DNA from 3 places in the Azospirillum aestuarii genome. Region 3 is predicted to be linked to each of the others. Evidence: predicted binding sites of a transcription regulator. Region 3 holds the regulator's gene; each other region holds the start of a gene.
What was found. The regulator PhoB, encoded in region 3, activates phosphate uptake and scavenging genes when phosphate is short. The targets are predictions, from matches to a motif close to TNTCATAAAACTGTCA.

Region 1 (5,228 bases), 600 kb from region 3:
CACGGCCACGGCCATGCGCACGGTCATCCTCATGGGGACGGGCATGAACACGGCCAGCACTGCGGGAGCGGATCATGCGGATGCAGCGCCGGCTGAGTGTGGTGGGCCAGGCCGAGGAGGGCCGGCCCCGCAAAGGAGGTTCCATGAAGGTCGCTTTCTGCACCCAGGACATGCAGCACGTCGATGCGCATTTCGGGTGGGCCAAGAACATCGTGGTCTATGAGGTGGACAGGGCCGGCTACACGATGGTCGAGACCTGCCAGTTCGGCGGCTCGATGTTCGAGGACGGCAACGAGGACAAGCTGATCCCGAAGCTCGACGCGCTGGCCGACTGCGCCATCGTCTACCTGTCGGCCATCGGCGCCTCCGCCGCCGCCCGCGTGGTGGCGAAGAAGATCCACCCCGTGAAGGTGGAGGCCACGGACACCATCACCGCCCTGCTCGACCGTCTGGTCGAAACCATCAACGGCAACCCGCCGCCCTGGCTGCGCAAGGCGTTGAACGCCGGCCAGCCGCAGGAGCTGGCCTTCGACGAAGAGGATTGAGAGCATGACCGACACCACCGTGGCCGCCGGGAGCGATCTCGCCGAGGCATTCCTGAAGACTCTGGTCATGCTGTTCCGCGCCGAAGACAGCTACGGCGCCTGGGAAGGCAAGAGCGACGAGACGATCCTCGCCCCCTTCATCCTCGACAAGGAGGCCCGTGCCGCCATCCCGATCATGGGCGACCCGGACCCCGACACGCTGTGGCGGCTGGAGCTGTTCTACAAGGCCGTCGGCATCACGGTCGAGAAGCAGACCGGGCACATCGCCTCCCCCATCATGAAGATGAGCCACGAGGGTTTCGGCCGCATGGTGCTGACCACGGGCCGGCTGGTCGTCGTGTCGAAGCACCTGCGCGACGTCCACCGCTTCGGCTTCCCGTCGCTGGAGAAGCTGGCCGCCGACGGCGCGAAGGTCGTGGAAGAGGCGGTGACGCTGATCCGCAAATATCCCGACGTCGCCGATCTGTGAGGGTTTCGCCATGTCCGACATCGACGCCCTGAAGGACGAGGTCAAGAAGCTCAACGCTCGCGCGACCCAGAAGAAGATGGACCTGCACGACCTGTCGGAGGAACTGCCGCAGAACTGGCAGTCGATTCTCCAGGTCGCCCAGGAGACCTACGACGCCTACAAGACCCTGACCGAGAAGCGCGCCGAGTTGAAGGCGCTGGAGACGGCGTCCGCCTGAGCGCCAGTTCGGAAACCGTGCCCCCACCCTAACCCTCCCCCGCTCTCGGCGGACCGAAGGTCCGCCTGCCGCGTCAGCGCAAACCTATGGTTTGCGCGAGAGCTTCGCAGGGGAGGGGACTGCCGCCGCTTCGCAGAAGGCACCCTCCCCCGCCCAGCGGGGGAGGGTCGGGGTGGGGGCAAGACCTGCGCCCACACCTCCACCAAACAACACACCAAGCCCGATTGAGGAGCAGACGATGGCTGAGTTCGTGACCGGCACCACCCGCGGCGGCGCCGCCTGGACGCCGAAGTTCGTGGAAAAGATCGACCAGAAGATGTGCATCGGCTGCGGCCGCTGCTTCAAGGTCTGCGGCCGCGACGTGCTGGAGCTGATCGGCATCACCGAGGACGGCGACATCGTCGACGCCTTCGACGACGAGGCCGAGAAGAAGGTCATGAGCGTCAAGAACGCCGGCAACTGCATCGGCTGCGAGAGCTGCGGCAAGGTCTGTTCCAAGAACTGCATCACCCACTTGCCCCAGGCGGCCTGACGGCCGCCCACCTTCCTTGAGACGGCCTGACGGCCGCCCACATTGCCTGCGGCGGCCTGACGGCCGCCAGACCCCGGAGGACGGACGCCATGGGCATCCTCGACACCGCCCCGCCGGGAGCGGGCGACACCACACACCTGTACCGCTGGCTGACCGACCGTCAGGGACGCTGCAACGTCTTCGACGCGCATTTGTTCGCCTGCATCCTGGCCCGCCGCTGGCCGACGGGTCCAGGCGCGCTGGGTCTCGACGACAGGGCGCTCGGCCAGCTTCTCGACCGCTACTTTCCCGATGCCTTCGCGGCCGGCCTTCCGGTTCCCGACAGCTCGCCCACCCCCCTGCCCCCGCTGCTTCGCGGCGAGGTGGACGACATCAGCGCACTCCTGCTCGCCCACCGCTCGCTGGGCATTGAGGAGGAGGAATGGCTCGCCGCGATCGTCGCGCGGGCGATGCTGGACGAGGGCGAGTTGTGGCGCGACCTGGGGCTGGCCGGCCCGAGCCATCTCGCGGCGCTGATGGAGCGCCATTTCGAATCCCTGGCGCTTCTGAACGCCACCGGCACACGGTGGAAGGTCTTCCTCTACCGCTTCCTCTGCGCGCGGGACGGGCTGATCCCCTGCGGAGCCCCGGTCTGCCGCGATTGCGGCGCGGAGGCCGTCTGCTTCGGGTCGGGTGACTGACCGGATCGATCCGTCAGTCACCCGACCCGCCCTTCTCCGCCGTCACTCGTCTCCCACACCCTTCGCCAGCGCGGCGATGACGCCGTAGCCGACCCGGTCCTGCGGGTCGATCTCCGCCAGCTTGGCGAGGATCGCCGTCGCCTCCGCCACCCGCCCGCTGCGCAGGGTGATGAAGGCCAGCGCCTTCAGGGTGAACAGGGTGAAGCGCGGCGCGCCCTCCCTCGCCCAATCCGTGCTGTCCGCGCGCAGGCTCCGCCAGTCGCCGGCATAGCCGCCCTCGCGCGCCGCCGCGTCCAGCCCGATCGTCGCCACCCGCTCCGCATCCGCGAAGCGCTTGCGGTTGAAGTAGAATTTGTAGAGCGCGTAGAAGACCGGCAGAACGCGCGGCCCCATCCGGTGCGCCTCCCACAGCAGGGCTTCGCAGGCCGCGGCGTCGGGGCGGGCCTTGACCGCCTCCTGCAGCTTCTCGTCGATGTGCTCCGGCACCTCGCCGAAGGCCATGCGCCCGTTGGACATCCGCAGTTCGACCGGCCGCTCCATCACACATCCCCTTCCATTGCTCTTCGACACTGTGCGCCCAACCGACAATCCTGTATGGGCCGCAAGCGGGGTTCGCAAAAGCCCATAAACAAATTGTGCGTCCTTTCGTCGCAGGATGTCATAAACCCGACAGGGGTCCGACCTGACAATTGTCGGGAAGGCATCAGCCCGCCGGCCTGACAATCATTTTAAATCAATATCTTAGTAGTTGGCATGCCGCTTGCTATTCCATGACCAAGATCGGTCGGCATGCCCGACGGAGCATTTGGAGGCGGCAGACATGGTGACCCTGACGGATGCGGCGGTGAACACCCTGGAGCGCGTGCTGGCGAAGTCCGGCGGCGCCGCGGCCGGCCTGCGCATCGCGGTGGCCGACGGCGGCTGCGCCGGCATGAAGTACCAGATGGGGCTGGAGGCCACGGCGGGCGACGAAGACGCCGTGCTGACCTTCGGCCCGGTGACGATCTTCGTCGATCCGACCAGCCAGCCCTTCCTGACCGGCGTGGTGGTCGATTTCGTCGAAGGGGTCGAGGGCGCTGGCTTCAAGTTCGACAACCCGAACGCGACGGGCAGCTGCGGCTGCGGCAAGTCCTTCTCGGCGGGACCGGGGGGAAGCTGCTCCTCCGCGCCGTCGGCGGGCGGCTGCGGCACCGCTCACTAACCCCGAACACACTCCCCCCACCCGATAACGTCGGGAAAGGCAAGGCGCCATGTGGAACTACACCGACAAGGTCAAGGAACACTTCTTCAACCCGAAGAACGCCGGCGCGCTGGATGAGGCGAACGCCGTGGGCGAGGTCGGGTCGATCACCTGCGGCGACGCCCTGAAGCTGATGATGAAGGTCAACCCCGACAGCCAGGTCATCGAGGACGCGAAGTTCCAGACCTTCGGCTGCGGCTCGGCCATCGCGTCCTCGTCGGCGCTGACGGAGATGATCATCGGCAAGACGGTGGACGAGGCGCTGGCCGTCACCAACCGCGACATCGCCGAGTATCTGGGCGGCCTGCCGCCGGAGAAGATGCACTGTTCGGTCATGGGCGCCGAGGCGCTCCGCGCCGCCATCGCCAACTTCAAGGGTGAGGAGTGGGTGGACGACCACGAGGAAGGCGAACTGGTCTGCAAGTGCTTCGGCATCGACGCGGCGATGATCGAGCGCGCGGTGACCGTCAACAGCCTGACCACGCTGGAGGAGGTCACCCACTACACCAAGGCCGGCGGCTCCTGCCAGACTTGCCACGAGAAGATCGAGGAGGTGCTGGAGGCCGTGCTCGCCAAGACCGGCGCGCTGGCCCCGCCCAAGTCCCATGCCCCCGGCACGGTCGGGCTGGACGCCATCAAGCCGCTGGCCCCGAAGGCCGAGGCCCCGGCGGCTCCGGCGAAGCTCACGAACGTGCAGCGCATGCAGAAGATCATGGTCGCCATCGAGGAGCTGCGCCCGCAGATCCAGCGCGACGGCGGCGATGTGGAGCTGGTGGACATCGACGGCAAGGACATCTACGTCCGGCTGACCGGCGCCTGCTCCGGCTGTTCGCAGTCCGCCGGCACCATGATGGGCGTGCAGGCCAAGCTGGTCGAGGCGCTGGGCGAATTCGTCCGCGTCAAGCCCGCCTCCCTTCTGCCGGTGGGGGCCTGAGCCATGACCGCACAGGGAATCTACCTCGACAACAACGCCACCACCCGCGTCGATCCGGAAGTGCTGGCGGAGATGCTGCCGCTGTTCACCGAGCAGTTCGGCAACCCCTCCTCCATGCACGGCTTCGGCGCCGCGGTGGGCGGCAAGATCGAATGGGCACGCAAGCAGGTGCAGGCGCTCCTCGGCGCCGCCCATGACAGCGAGATCGTCTTCACCTCCGGCGGCACGGAGAGCGACAACACCGCCATCCTGTCGGTGCTGGAGGCCTATCCGAAGAAGAGGAGCATCGTCACCAGCGTGGTCGAGCATCCCGCCGTGCTGGCGCTGTGCGACTATCTGGAGAAGAAGCGCGGCTACACCGTCCACCGCATCGGCGTGGACAACCGGGGCAACCTGGACCTGGACGCCTACAAGGCGGCCCTGTCGCCGGACGTCGCCATCGTCTCGATCATGTGGGCGAACAACGAGACCGGGACGATCTTCCCGATCGAGGAGCTGGCCCAGCTCGCCAAGGCGGTCGGCGCGGTGTTCCACACCGACGCCGTGCAGGCGGTCGGCAAGATCCCGATGACGCTCGCCAACAGCGCGGTGGACATGCTGTCGCTGTCCGG
Region 2 (5,228 bases), 210 kb from region 3:
CGTCGAACAGGAAGGCGGCGGGCTCGCGCACGATGGCGCGGCCCATGGCGACGCGCTGGCGCTGCCCGCCGGAGAGCTGGCTGGGCCGGCGGTCGAGGAAGCGGCCAAGCTCCAGGATCTCCGCGGCCTTCGCCACGCGCGCCTGGATCTCCGCCTTGGGCAGGCCGCGGATTTTCAGCCCGTAGGCCATGTTGTCGAACACGCTCATGTGCGGGTAGAGCGCGTAGTTCTGGAACACCATGGCGATGTCGCGGTCCTTGGGCTCCAGCCCGTTGACCACCCGCCCGCCGATGGCGATCTCGCCGCCGGTGATGCTCTCCAGCCCGGCGACCATGCGCAGCAGCGTGGATTTGCCGCAGCCCGAGGGGCCGAGCAGCACGAGGAACTCCCCGTCCGCGACGCCGATGTCGATGCCCTTGATGGCCTCGACGGCGCCGTAGGACTTGCGGACCCGATTCAGATCGACCGTTGCCATTTCTTATTTCTCGCTGTCCACAAGGCCTTTGACGAACCAGCGCTGCATCAGCACGACCACCGCCACCGGCGGCAGCATGGCCAGCACCGTCGTCGCCATGATGAGGTTCCAGTCGGTCGCGGCCTCGCCGTTGCCGATCATCTTGGTGATGCCGATGACCACCGTCTCCATCTCCGCGCTGTTGGTGATCAGCAGCGGCCACAGATACTGGTTCCAGCCGTAGATGAAGAGGATGACGAACAGCGCCGCGATGTTGGTGCGCGACAGCGGCAGCACCACGTCCACGAAGAAGCGCAGCGCCCCCGCCCCGTCGATCTTCGCGGCCTCCACCAGCTCGTCCGGGATGGTCAGGAAGAACTGCCGGAACAGCAGCGTCGCCGTGGCCGAGGCGATCAGCGGGATGGTCAGCCCGGCGTAGCTGTCGATCAGCCCGAGGTTGGCCACCACCTCGTAGGTCGGGATGATCCGCACCTCGACCGGCAGCATCAGCGTGATGAAGATCATCCAGAAGAAGACCATGCGCAACGGGAAGCGGAAGAAGGCCACCGCGTAGGCCGAGATGATCGAAATGGCGATCTTGCCCAGCGCGATGACCAGCGCCATGACGAGGCTGTTCCACATCATGATGCGCACGGGCGTGTGCATGACGCGGTTGCCCTGCGATTCGCTCCAGGCCGAGGCGTAGTTGTTCAGCATCTCCCCGCCCGGCGTCAGCGGCAGGTTGCCGCGCCCGATGGTGGCGGCGTCCCAGGTCGAACCGATGACCGTCACGTAGATCGGGAAGGCGAAGATCAGGACGCCCAGCATCAGGATCAGGTGCGGGACCATGTCCATCAGGCGCCCGCCGGAGCGCGGATTGGCGCGGTCGCGGGTCATGAGTAATGCACCTTGCGCTCGACGAAGCGGAACTGGATGGCGGTCAGCGCGATGACGATGACCATCAGGATCACCGACTGCGCCGAGGAGCCGCCCAGGTCGTGGTTGACGACGCCGTCCTGGTAGACGCGGAAGATCAGCGTCTCGGTCGCCTTGCCCGGCCCGCCGTGGGTCAGGGCGTGGATCGTGCCGAAGGTCTCGAAGAAGGCGTAGACGATGTTCACCACCAGCAGGAAGAAGGTGGTCGGCGACAGCAGCGGGAAGGTGATCGTCCAGAAGCGGCGCACCGCCCCCGCCCCGTCGATGCTCGCCGCCTCAAGGACGGAGCGCGGGATGGCCTGCAGCCCGGCCAGGAAGAAGATGAAGTTGTAGGAGACCTGCTTCCAGCTCGCCGCCAGGATGACCATGGTCAGCGCCTGCCCGTCGTTCAGCCGGTAGTCCCAGGCGTAGCCGAGGTTGTTCAGCGCGCGGCCCAGGATGCCGATGTCCGGGTTGAAGATGAACATCCACAGCACCGCCGCCACGGCGGGCGCCAGCGCGTAGGGCCAGATCAGCAGCGTCTTGTAGGCCGCCGCCGCCCGGATCTTCGCATCGGCCAGCACCGCCAGCCCCAGCGCGGAGGCCAGCGACAGGAGGGTCACCGACGCGCTGAAGACGATGGTGGTCTTGACCGTCTCCAGATAGTTCGGGTCGCTCAGCACCGCCTGGAAATTCTCCAGCCCGACGAACTGGCTGCGCAGGCCGAAGGCGTCCTGGAGGTGGACCGACTGCCACAGCGCCTGCGCCGCCGGCCAGATGAAGAAGATCAGCGTCACCGCCACCTGCGGCGCCAGCAGCAGGTAGGGCAACGCCCTGTTGTCGAAAATCACGCGACGTTGCATGGAATCCCTTTCAACCCTCTCCCCTCCGGGGAGAGGGTGGCCCGAAGGGCCGGTGAGGGGGTTGTGCATCGCGGAACGCCCGGCATAAGCACAAGCCCCTCACCCCTGCCCTCTCCCCGCTTTCGGCGGACCAAAGGTCCGCCTGTCGCGTCAGCGCAAACGGAGTTTGCGCGTGAGCGGAGCGGAGGGGGAGAGAACACTCAGTTCTTGTTGGCGCGCTCGAAGTTGCGCAGGACCGTGTCGCCACGCTTCACCGCGTTGTCCAGCGCCTGCTGGGCGGTCTGCTGGCCCTGGAACGCCCGCTCCATCTCCTCCTGGATGATGTTGCGGATCTCCGGCAGGTTGCCCAGCCGCAGGCCCATGGTGTTCTCCGTGGTGGCCGTGCGGGTCAGCTGCTCCGCCGGCACCTCGGCACCGGGGTTCTTGTCGTAGAAGCCTTCCTTCTTCGCCAGCTCGAAGCCCTGCAGCGTCACCGGGACGTAGCCGGTGTCCATGTGCCACTTGGCGTCCACCTCCGGACGGGCGAGGTAGCTGAAGAAGGCGGCGACGGCCTTGTACTCGTCGGCGGTGCGCTTGGGCGAGGTCATCACCCAGAAGGCGGCGCCGCCGATGATCGAGTTCTTCGGCGAGGCGATGGCGTCCGGCCAGTAGGGCAGCGGCGCCGCGCCCCAGGCGAACTTGGCCTCCTTGACGATGCGCCCGCGCAGGCCCGACGAGGCCTGGATCATCGCGCACTCACCCGACGGGAACAGCGAGTCCGCGGCGTTGTCGCGGCCGCCGTAGCGCAGCGCGCCTTCCTTCTGCAGGTCGATCAGCGTCTGGAGATGCTTCACGAAGAACGGGTCGTTGATCTTCAGCGTGGCGTTCAGCCCGCCGAAGCCGTTGGCCTCCGACGCGAAGGGCTTGTCGTGAAGCGCGCCGACCTGCTCGAACTGCGTCCAGGTCGGCCAGGAGAAGGTCATCGGGCAGGTCACGCCCGCCGCCTTCAGCTTGCGCGCCGCGTCGGCCACCTCCGGCCAGGTCGCCGGCGGCTTGTTGGGGTCGAGCCCGGCCTTCTGGAAGGCGTCCTTGTTGTAGAAGGTGATGGTGGTGGAGCTGTTGAACGGCAGGGCCATCATCTTGCCGTCCTTGGAGCTGTAATAGCCCCGGACCGCCGGGATGTAGGCCGCGGCGTCGAGCCCCGACCCCGTCTCGCTCATCAGCTGGTGCACCGGCTTGATGGCCGGGCCGGCGGACAGCATGGTGGCGGTGCCGACCTCGAACATCTGCACGACGTGCGGGGCGTTGCCGGCGCGGAAGGCGGCGATGGCCGCCTGCATCGTCTCCGGATAGCTGCCCTTGAAGGTCGGGTTGACCTGGACCTTGTCCTGGCTGTCGTTGAAGCCCTTCACCACCTGCTCGAGCTGGCCGCCGAGCGGCTGGGGCAGGCCGTGCCAGAATTCGACGACGGTCTTCTGCTGGGCGTAAGCGGCGCCGGTGAAACCGGCGGCGAGCGCGAAGGCGGCCGTCGAGACGGCGAGCTTGCGGCGGGTCAGCATGGTGGTCTCTCCCTGGAACCAATCGATTGCGTGATGTGCTGACATGCAGGGCGCGGGTTGCGGTCCCGCGACGGTCTTGTGAAGATTTGGTGACGTGTCCGGAACACGCGCGCAGGGGCGCGCCGCATCCGCTCCTCGCGGTTGCAACGTTGATCCTGCGTAAGGCATGGAACGGGACTTAAGGCGGTGGCGGATGTTGCGCCGGCATCGATGGTTTTCCTCCCCGCATGTGTGTTTCTTTTTTGCAAGCCTTAAGGACAGAGGGGGAGGCTGTCAATCAGCCGTACGTATCAGTACGGACTATCACCTTTACGTCATCTCTCGGGGTGCCATGTTTGGGCGAGCGCCCACAGCGCGGAGTCGTCCCGGCACAGGGACCCGGCCAGTTGCGACAGGCTGTCCCCCATCAGGCCGGAGGAGCGCAGCAGGCAGTAGGACCGGCTCGGCGCCGACAGATAGAGCGACGCCGTCGGGGCCGCGACCGGCGGCGCGGGATACAGCGCGGCGGGCGGCGGGCAGTAGTAGGGCTGCGCACCGGGGTTGTAGCCGGGCACCAGCCGGTCCAGGCCGGGCCGGGGACCGAAGACACAGCCGCGCTGGTCCCAGTCCAGGCTTGTCGTCTGCGCGGCGGCGGGCAGGACGACGAAGGCGGCCATCGTCATCCCCGCCAGACAACCGGCCAGCCGGCACCCTGCTTTGCGATGCATGCTTCCCTCCGATCCCAGGCCGCGCCCATGGCGCACCCAGACCATGACGCCGGGGCCGGCGGGCCGTGAACGGCCCCGGCCTTCGGAGGAAGTATGCGCGCTCCATCGACGCCCGGCGCGGCGCCGATGGACGGGTCGGCAAGCGCAAGCGAGGACGGCGCTCTCTGTTCGTTCGGTGGGAAGGAGGAAAGGCGGCTCCCCGCCCCGTCACGCCGCGCTGCTGTTCTCGACCGGCAGTTCCTCGGCGCTCTCCGCCGCCAGCGGGACTTCCACCGCGAAGACGGACCCCTTGCCGGGCACCGAGCGCAGCGAGACCGGCAGGCCCAGCAGAGTCGCCAGACGCCGGACGATGGCGAGGCCGAGCCCCAGCCCGTGCCGACGGTCGCGGTTCGGGTTGCCGAGCTGGCGGAAGTCGTCGAAGATCGCCGACTGGTCGGCGGGAGCGATGCCGATGCCGGTGTCCCACACCTCGATGCGCAGAGCCCCGCCGCGCCGCCGCGCCGCCAGCAGCACGCCGCCCGACTCGGTGAAGCGCAGGGCATTCGACAGGATCGGGCGCAGAAGCTGCTCCAGCAGCACCGGGTCGGTGCTCACCTCCGCGTCCGCGGGGCGGACGTTGAAGCGCAGGGCCTTGGCGTCGGCCTCCGGCGCGAACTCGTTGAGCAGGCGGCCCAGCGTCTCGTCGATGGGGAAGGTCTGCACCTGCCTCCGGACCAGCCCGGCCTCCAGCTTCGACACGTCCAGCAGGGCG
Region 3 (5,228 bases):
ATCGAGCCGGGCCGCACCACCCTGGTCGAGCCGACGTCGGGCAACACCGGCATCGCGCTGGCCTTCGTCGCCGCCGCCAAGGGCTACCGGCTGATCCTGACCATGCCGGAAAGCATGTCGGTTGAGCGGCGCAAGATGCTGAAGCTGCTCGGCGCCGAGCTGGTGCTGACCCCGGCGGCGGAGGGCATGAAGGGCGCCATCCGCCGGGCCGACGAGATCGTCGCCACCGATCCGAACGCCTACATGCTCCAGCAGTTCAAGAACCCCGCCAACCCGGAGATCCACCGCAACACCACCGCGGAGGAGATCTGGAAGGACACCGACGGTCAAGCCGACATCCTGATCTCCGGAGTCGGCACCGGCGGCACGCTGACCGGCGTGTCGGAGGTCCTGAAGGCCCGCAAGCCCGGCTTCCGCACCATCGCGGTGGAGCCGGAGGACAGCCCCGTCCTGTCCGGCGGCATGCCCGGCCCGCACAAGATCCAGGGCATCGGCGCCGGTTTCGTGCCGGACGTCCTGAACAAGGACCTGATCGACGAGGTCGTCCGCATCTCCAACCAGCGCGCCTTCGAGACGGCCCGCAAGGTGGCGAAGCTGGAAGGCATCCCGGTCGGCATCTCCTCGGGGGCCGCGCTGGCGGCGGCGCTGGAGATCGGCTCCCGTCCGGAGAACGAGGGCAAGCTGATCGTCGTGATCCTGCCCTCCTTCGCCGAGCGCTATCTCTCCACCGCCCTGTTCGAAGGGCTGGAGTAAACCGGTCTCCCCTCTCCCATATCCGCCTGCGGCCGTGGGAGAGGGATGTCCGGCTTGCTGGCCGCGCAACCGGGCGGCGAATATTGCGCCGTCGCGCATCCTGTTGTAGAATGGGCTCCGTCCGGTCTTTGCGCCCGCCGTTGTCATCGGGCGGCGCTTTGACAAAAAGATTGGATTTTAGTAATCTAAACTGTCGGCGCCGGGGGTTTCGGCCGGCGCGGCTCCGCCGTTTCAGGCGACGGCCCGGCTTGCGGCACGGCCGCCCGACGATGCGGAGCTGACGGCACAGGACCAGCGGGGGAGGCCACCATGGGCGTTGCGATTCCGAATGCCTCGACGATGAACTGGTTCCAGTTCCGCGGCATCACCAACGAATTGGACTCCAACCTCGCATCCACCGACTACCGCCAGTTCACGGTGTCGAAGACCGGCGAATTCAATTTCAAGATCGCCGACATCAACACCAACATCAAGATCGTCGACCAGAACAACAAGGTCGTCGCCGAAGCCAAGGCGAAGAACGAGTCGGCGCAGACCAGCGCGAAGCTCGGCCCCGGCACTTATACGGCGGTCATCTCCCAGGCCGTGCGCGGGGTGAACGAGCGGGAATACACGCTGGACATCACCGAACGCCAGAGCGTCATGATGGTGGGGAGCGGCGCCCAGATGAAGGGCATCGCCCGCGCCGTCGTGGGCAACGACAGCGGCGTGCAGAAGCACTCGCTGACCGTCGCCCAGGGCGGTGAGTTCGTCGGCAACATGTCCCTGCCCTACACGCGCTGGGCCGTCATGAGCAAGGAGGGCAAGGTCGTGGCCTCCGGCGACACGATGGACCCGGCGAAGTCGGGCGAGGACATGCTGAAGAAGCCCAGCTTCAAGATCGAACCCGGCCAGTACGAGCTGGTGATCGTCCCGCCGAAGAACGTGGTCGGCGAAATCCCCTATCAGCTCAACTTCGTCCAGAAGGTGGCCAAGTCGCCCGACGACACGAGCGAGGAGCGCCCATTCGACAAGATCATGCGGGAACGCGAGGCCCGTCTGAAGCAGTGGGCGGCGGAGGATGCGAACAAATCGTCCAGCACGTCGAAGACCACCCCCTACAAGATGAGCCTGCTGGCCTGACGCTTCCGCCCGCGGCGGGGCTCTGAGCAAGGGGGCTTGCGCGGCACGGGGCGTTCCGCGCTATTCTGCGGACCATGGATTTCACCGACACCCAGCTTCACCGCTATTCCCGCCACATCATCCTGCCGGAGGTCGGCGGCGTCGGGCAGGAGGCGCTGCTGCGTGCCCGCGTCCTGGTCATCGGGGCCGGCGGGCTGGGCGCGCCGTTGCTGCTCTACCTCGCCGCGGCGGGGGTGGGCACCATCGGCGTCATCGACGACGACACGGTGGACCTGTCCAACCTGCAACGGCAGGTGATCCACGATGAGTCGTCGCTCGGCGTTCCGAAGGTGGAGAGCGCCGCCGCCCGCATCCGCGCGCTGAACCCCGACGTGGCGGTGGAGGTGCACAAGACGCGGCTGACCAGGGACAACGCGCTGGACCTGATCGGCCGCTACGACATCGTGGCCGACGGGTCGGACAATTTCGCCACGCGCTTCCTGCTGAACGACGCCTGCTACTTCGCGGGTAAGACGCTGGTGTCGGCGGCGATCCTGCGCTTCGACGGGCAGGTGTCCACCTTCAAAGCGCATCTCGGCGCCCCGCACCCCTGCTACCGCTGCCTGTTCCCGGAGCCGCCGCCGCGCGGGCTGGTGCCGTCCTGCTCCGAGGGCGGCGTTCTGGGGGCGCTGGGCGGCTTCGTCGGCTCGCTCCAGGCGACCGAGGTGCTGAAGGAGATCCTGGGCATCGGCGAGGGCCTGTCGGGCAGCCTGATGATGCTCGACACGCTGCACGCCTCGTTCCAGCGCATCACGGTGCGCCGCGACCCGGACTGCCCGCTGTGCGGCGCCCACCCGACCATCCACGACCTGTCCGCCCACTGAGCGGCGCTTGGGAGAGCCCTGACCCATGGAAGGTCCTGAAAACCTGTCCATCGTCCTGTTCGCGGGCGGCTTCGACCGGGTTCACTACGCCCTGGTGATGGCCAGCGCGGCGGCGGCGACCAACCGCAAGGTCACGCTGTTCTTCACCGGCCGCGCCCTGAACACGCTGCTGGCCGAGGACGCGGACGGCGCGCCGGGCTGGCACCGGCTGGACCCCGCCGACGACGGCCGCCGCCCGGCGGAGCGCGACGCCGCCTTCACCGCCGACGGGCTGGCCGGCTTCGAGGAGTTGCTGGAAGCCTGCGTGATGCTGAAGGTCACGGTCATGGCCTGCGAGATGGGGCTGCGCGCGCTCGGCCTGCCCGTTGGCGCCCCGCTGCGCCCCGACGTGCCGGTGAAGACCGGCGGAGTCGTCACCTTTCTGAACGACGCGCCGAAGACCGGCGCGATCCTGTTCGTGTGAGCGCCATGACCGACGACCACAGCTTGGTGATCGAACACGCGAACCGCTTCGAGGCGATCGCCGCAGAGGGTTTCGAGGGCCGGCCCTACCGGGACGCGCTGGCCCATCTGGCGCAGCATGTGACGGCGCATCCCGATCTCGCCCCGCGGGTGGCGTACGCCCTGCGCATGATGATCGGCTTCATCGAGGACAGCGACCCGGCGAAGCGCTTCGGCCCGAAGGTGGAGATTTTGCGGGAGGCGGTGGGGCTGCTGGAGGGGTGAACAGCTCCGCCACGTGGCCCCCACCCTTCCCACGCTTGCGCGTGGGCCCCTTCCCTCCCCCGCTTCGCAGGAGAGGGAGATGGTCGCGAAGCGGCGGCAGTCCCCTCCCCTGCGAAGCGGGGGAGGGTAAGGGTGGGGCAAGGTCAGCGTCCGGGCATTTCGGTTAGATGGACTTGCTGTCCAGCGCGTAGCCGGCCGAACGGACGGTGCGGATCAGGTCCATCTCCGTCTCCTCGTTCATCGCCTTGCGCAAGCGGCGGATGTGCACGTCCACGGTGCGCGGCTCGACATAGACGTCGTGGCCCCACACCACGTCGAGCAGCTGCTCGCGCGAGAAGACTCGGCCGGGATGCTGCATGAAATGGCGCAGCAGGCGGAACTCGGTCGGACCCAGATGCACGTCGCGGCCGTTCCGGCGCACCCGGTGGGCGGCCAGATCCATGGTCACGTCGGCGAACTGCAGCGTCTCGTCGGTCATGCCAGGCGCCGAACGGCGCAGCACGGCGCGCATGCGGGCGACCAGCTCGGTCGGGGAGAAGGGCTTGGTGATGTAGTCGTCGGCGCCGGAATTCAGGCCGCGCACGCGGTCCGCCTCCTCGCCGCGGGCGGTCAGCATGATGATCGGGATGTCGCGCATCTTGCTGTTGCGGCGCATCTGGCGGCAGACCTCCAGCCCCGACATCAGCGGCAGCATCCAGTCGAGCAGGACGATGTTCGGCGTCTGCTCCCCGGCCAGCAGAAGGGCTTCCTCGCCGTCGGTGGCGGCGTTAACCCGGAAGCCTTCCTTCTCCAGATTGTACTTCAGCAGCGTCACGATGTCGGCTTCGTCCTCGACGACGAGGACGAGCGGCTTCAGCGCCGAATTCATGCTTGTCCCGCTCCCACTGCGCGTCTCGCCGTCACGCGGCATGTCCCGCTCCATCGTTATCCGGGCCGCCGTCCCGCGGCAATCCCCGTTCCACCGCCTCGGTGGCCGCATCCATGACCGAACCGCCCGGCTCGACCACGGCGAAGCTGCTGCCGTCGTTCTTCGGACGCGCCGCGCGCAGCGTCGTCCCGACCACCAGATAGTGGATGGTCTCGGCGATGTTGGTGGCGTGGTCGCCGATCCGCTCCAGGTTCTTCGCCATGAACAGCAGGTGCGTGCAGGGCGTGATGTTGCGCGGGTCCTCCATCATGTAGGTCAGGACCTCGCGGAACAGGCTGGTGTAGAGGTCGTCCAGTTCCTCGTCGCGCTCCCAGGCGGCGATGGCGCGCTGGACGTCGCGCTCGATGTAGGCGTCCAGCACGTCCTTCATGATCGACTCGACCAGCCGCCCCATGCGCGGGATCGCCACCGCCGGGCGCACCACCGGCACCTGGGCCAGCGCCAGCGAGCGCTTGGCGATGTTGGAGGCGTAGTCGCCGATCCGCTCCAGGTCCGACGCGATCTTCAGCGCCGACACGATCTCGCGCAGGTCCTGGGCCAGCGGCTGGCGCAGGGCGAGCAGGCGCACGGCCTCGGCGTCGATGTCGCGCTCGTAGGCGTCGATGCGCAGGTCGGCCTGCATGACCTGGGCGGCCAGCGCGACGTCGCGGCGGGCCACCGCCTTCACGGCGGCGTCCACCTGCGCTTCGGCGACGCCGCCCATCTGGGTGATCAGGTTGGACAGGCGCTCAAGTTCGTGCGCGAAGGAACGCACGATGTGTTCGTTGCTCATGCTTCACGTCCTTCGCTGATGGAAGAGTAGTGGCGATGCCGGGGATCAGCCGTAGCGGCCGGTG

Region 1: a site for PhoB is predicted at 3,100-3,115, ahead of JJL56_RS05050 (HesB/IscA family protein). Genes of this name have one in related genera too.
Region 2: a site for PhoB is predicted at 3,839-3,854, ahead of ugpB (sn-glycerol-3-phosphate ABC transporter substrate-binding protein UgpB). Genes of this name have one in related genera too.

Annotation. Positions count from the first base shown of each region.
Region 1 covers NZ_JAEPIV010000002.1:75,568-80,795, forward strand. Annotated here, with positions in the region: gene nifN (nitrogenase iron-molybdenum cofactor biosynthesis protein NifN) at 1-96, shown strand, start outside; gene nifX (nitrogen fixation protein NifX) at 144-545, shown strand; gene JJL56_RS05025 (NifX-associated nitrogen fixation protein) at 550-1,014, shown strand; gene JJL56_RS05030 (CCE_0567 family metalloprotein) at 1,025-1,231, shown strand; gene fdxB (ferredoxin III, nif-specific) at 1,470-1,763, shown strand; gene JJL56_RS05040 (nitrogen fixation protein NifQ) at 1,853-2,443, shown strand; gene JJL56_RS05045 (hypothetical protein) at 2,486-2,983, opposite strand; gene JJL56_RS05050 (HesB/IscA family protein) at 3,264-3,644, shown strand; gene nifU (Fe-S cluster assembly protein NifU) at 3,694-4,617, shown strand; gene nifS (cysteine desulfurase NifS) at 4,621-5,228, shown strand, end outside.
Region 2 covers NZ_JAEPIV010000002.1:460,940-466,167, forward strand. Annotated here, with positions in the region: gene JJL56_RS06810 (sn-glycerol-3-phosphate import ATP-binding protein UgpC) at 1-475, opposite strand, end outside; gene ugpE (sn-glycerol-3-phosphate ABC transporter permease UgpE) at 479-1,351, opposite strand; gene ugpA (sn-glycerol-3-phosphate ABC transporter permease UgpA) at 1,348-2,232, opposite strand; gene ugpB (sn-glycerol-3-phosphate ABC transporter substrate-binding protein UgpB) at 2,433-3,770, opposite strand; gene JJL56_RS06830 (hypothetical protein) at 4,085-4,477, opposite strand; gene JJL56_RS06835 (sensor histidine kinase) at 4,685-5,228, opposite strand, start outside.
Region 3 covers NZ_JAEPIV010000002.1:674,568-679,795, forward strand. Annotated here, with positions in the region: gene cysK (cysteine synthase A) at 1-753, shown strand, start outside; gene JJL56_RS07820 (hypothetical protein) at 1,063-1,875, shown strand; gene JJL56_RS07825 (HesA/MoeB/ThiF family protein) at 1,950-2,738, shown strand; gene JJL56_RS07830 (DsrE family protein) at 2,764-3,201, shown strand; gene JJL56_RS07835 (hypothetical protein) at 3,207-3,464, shown strand; gene phoB (phosphate regulon transcriptional regulator PhoB) at 3,628-4,332, opposite strand; gene phoU (phosphate signaling complex protein PhoU) at 4,364-5,164, opposite strand; gene pstB (phosphate ABC transporter ATP-binding protein PstB) at 5,210-5,228, opposite strand, start outside.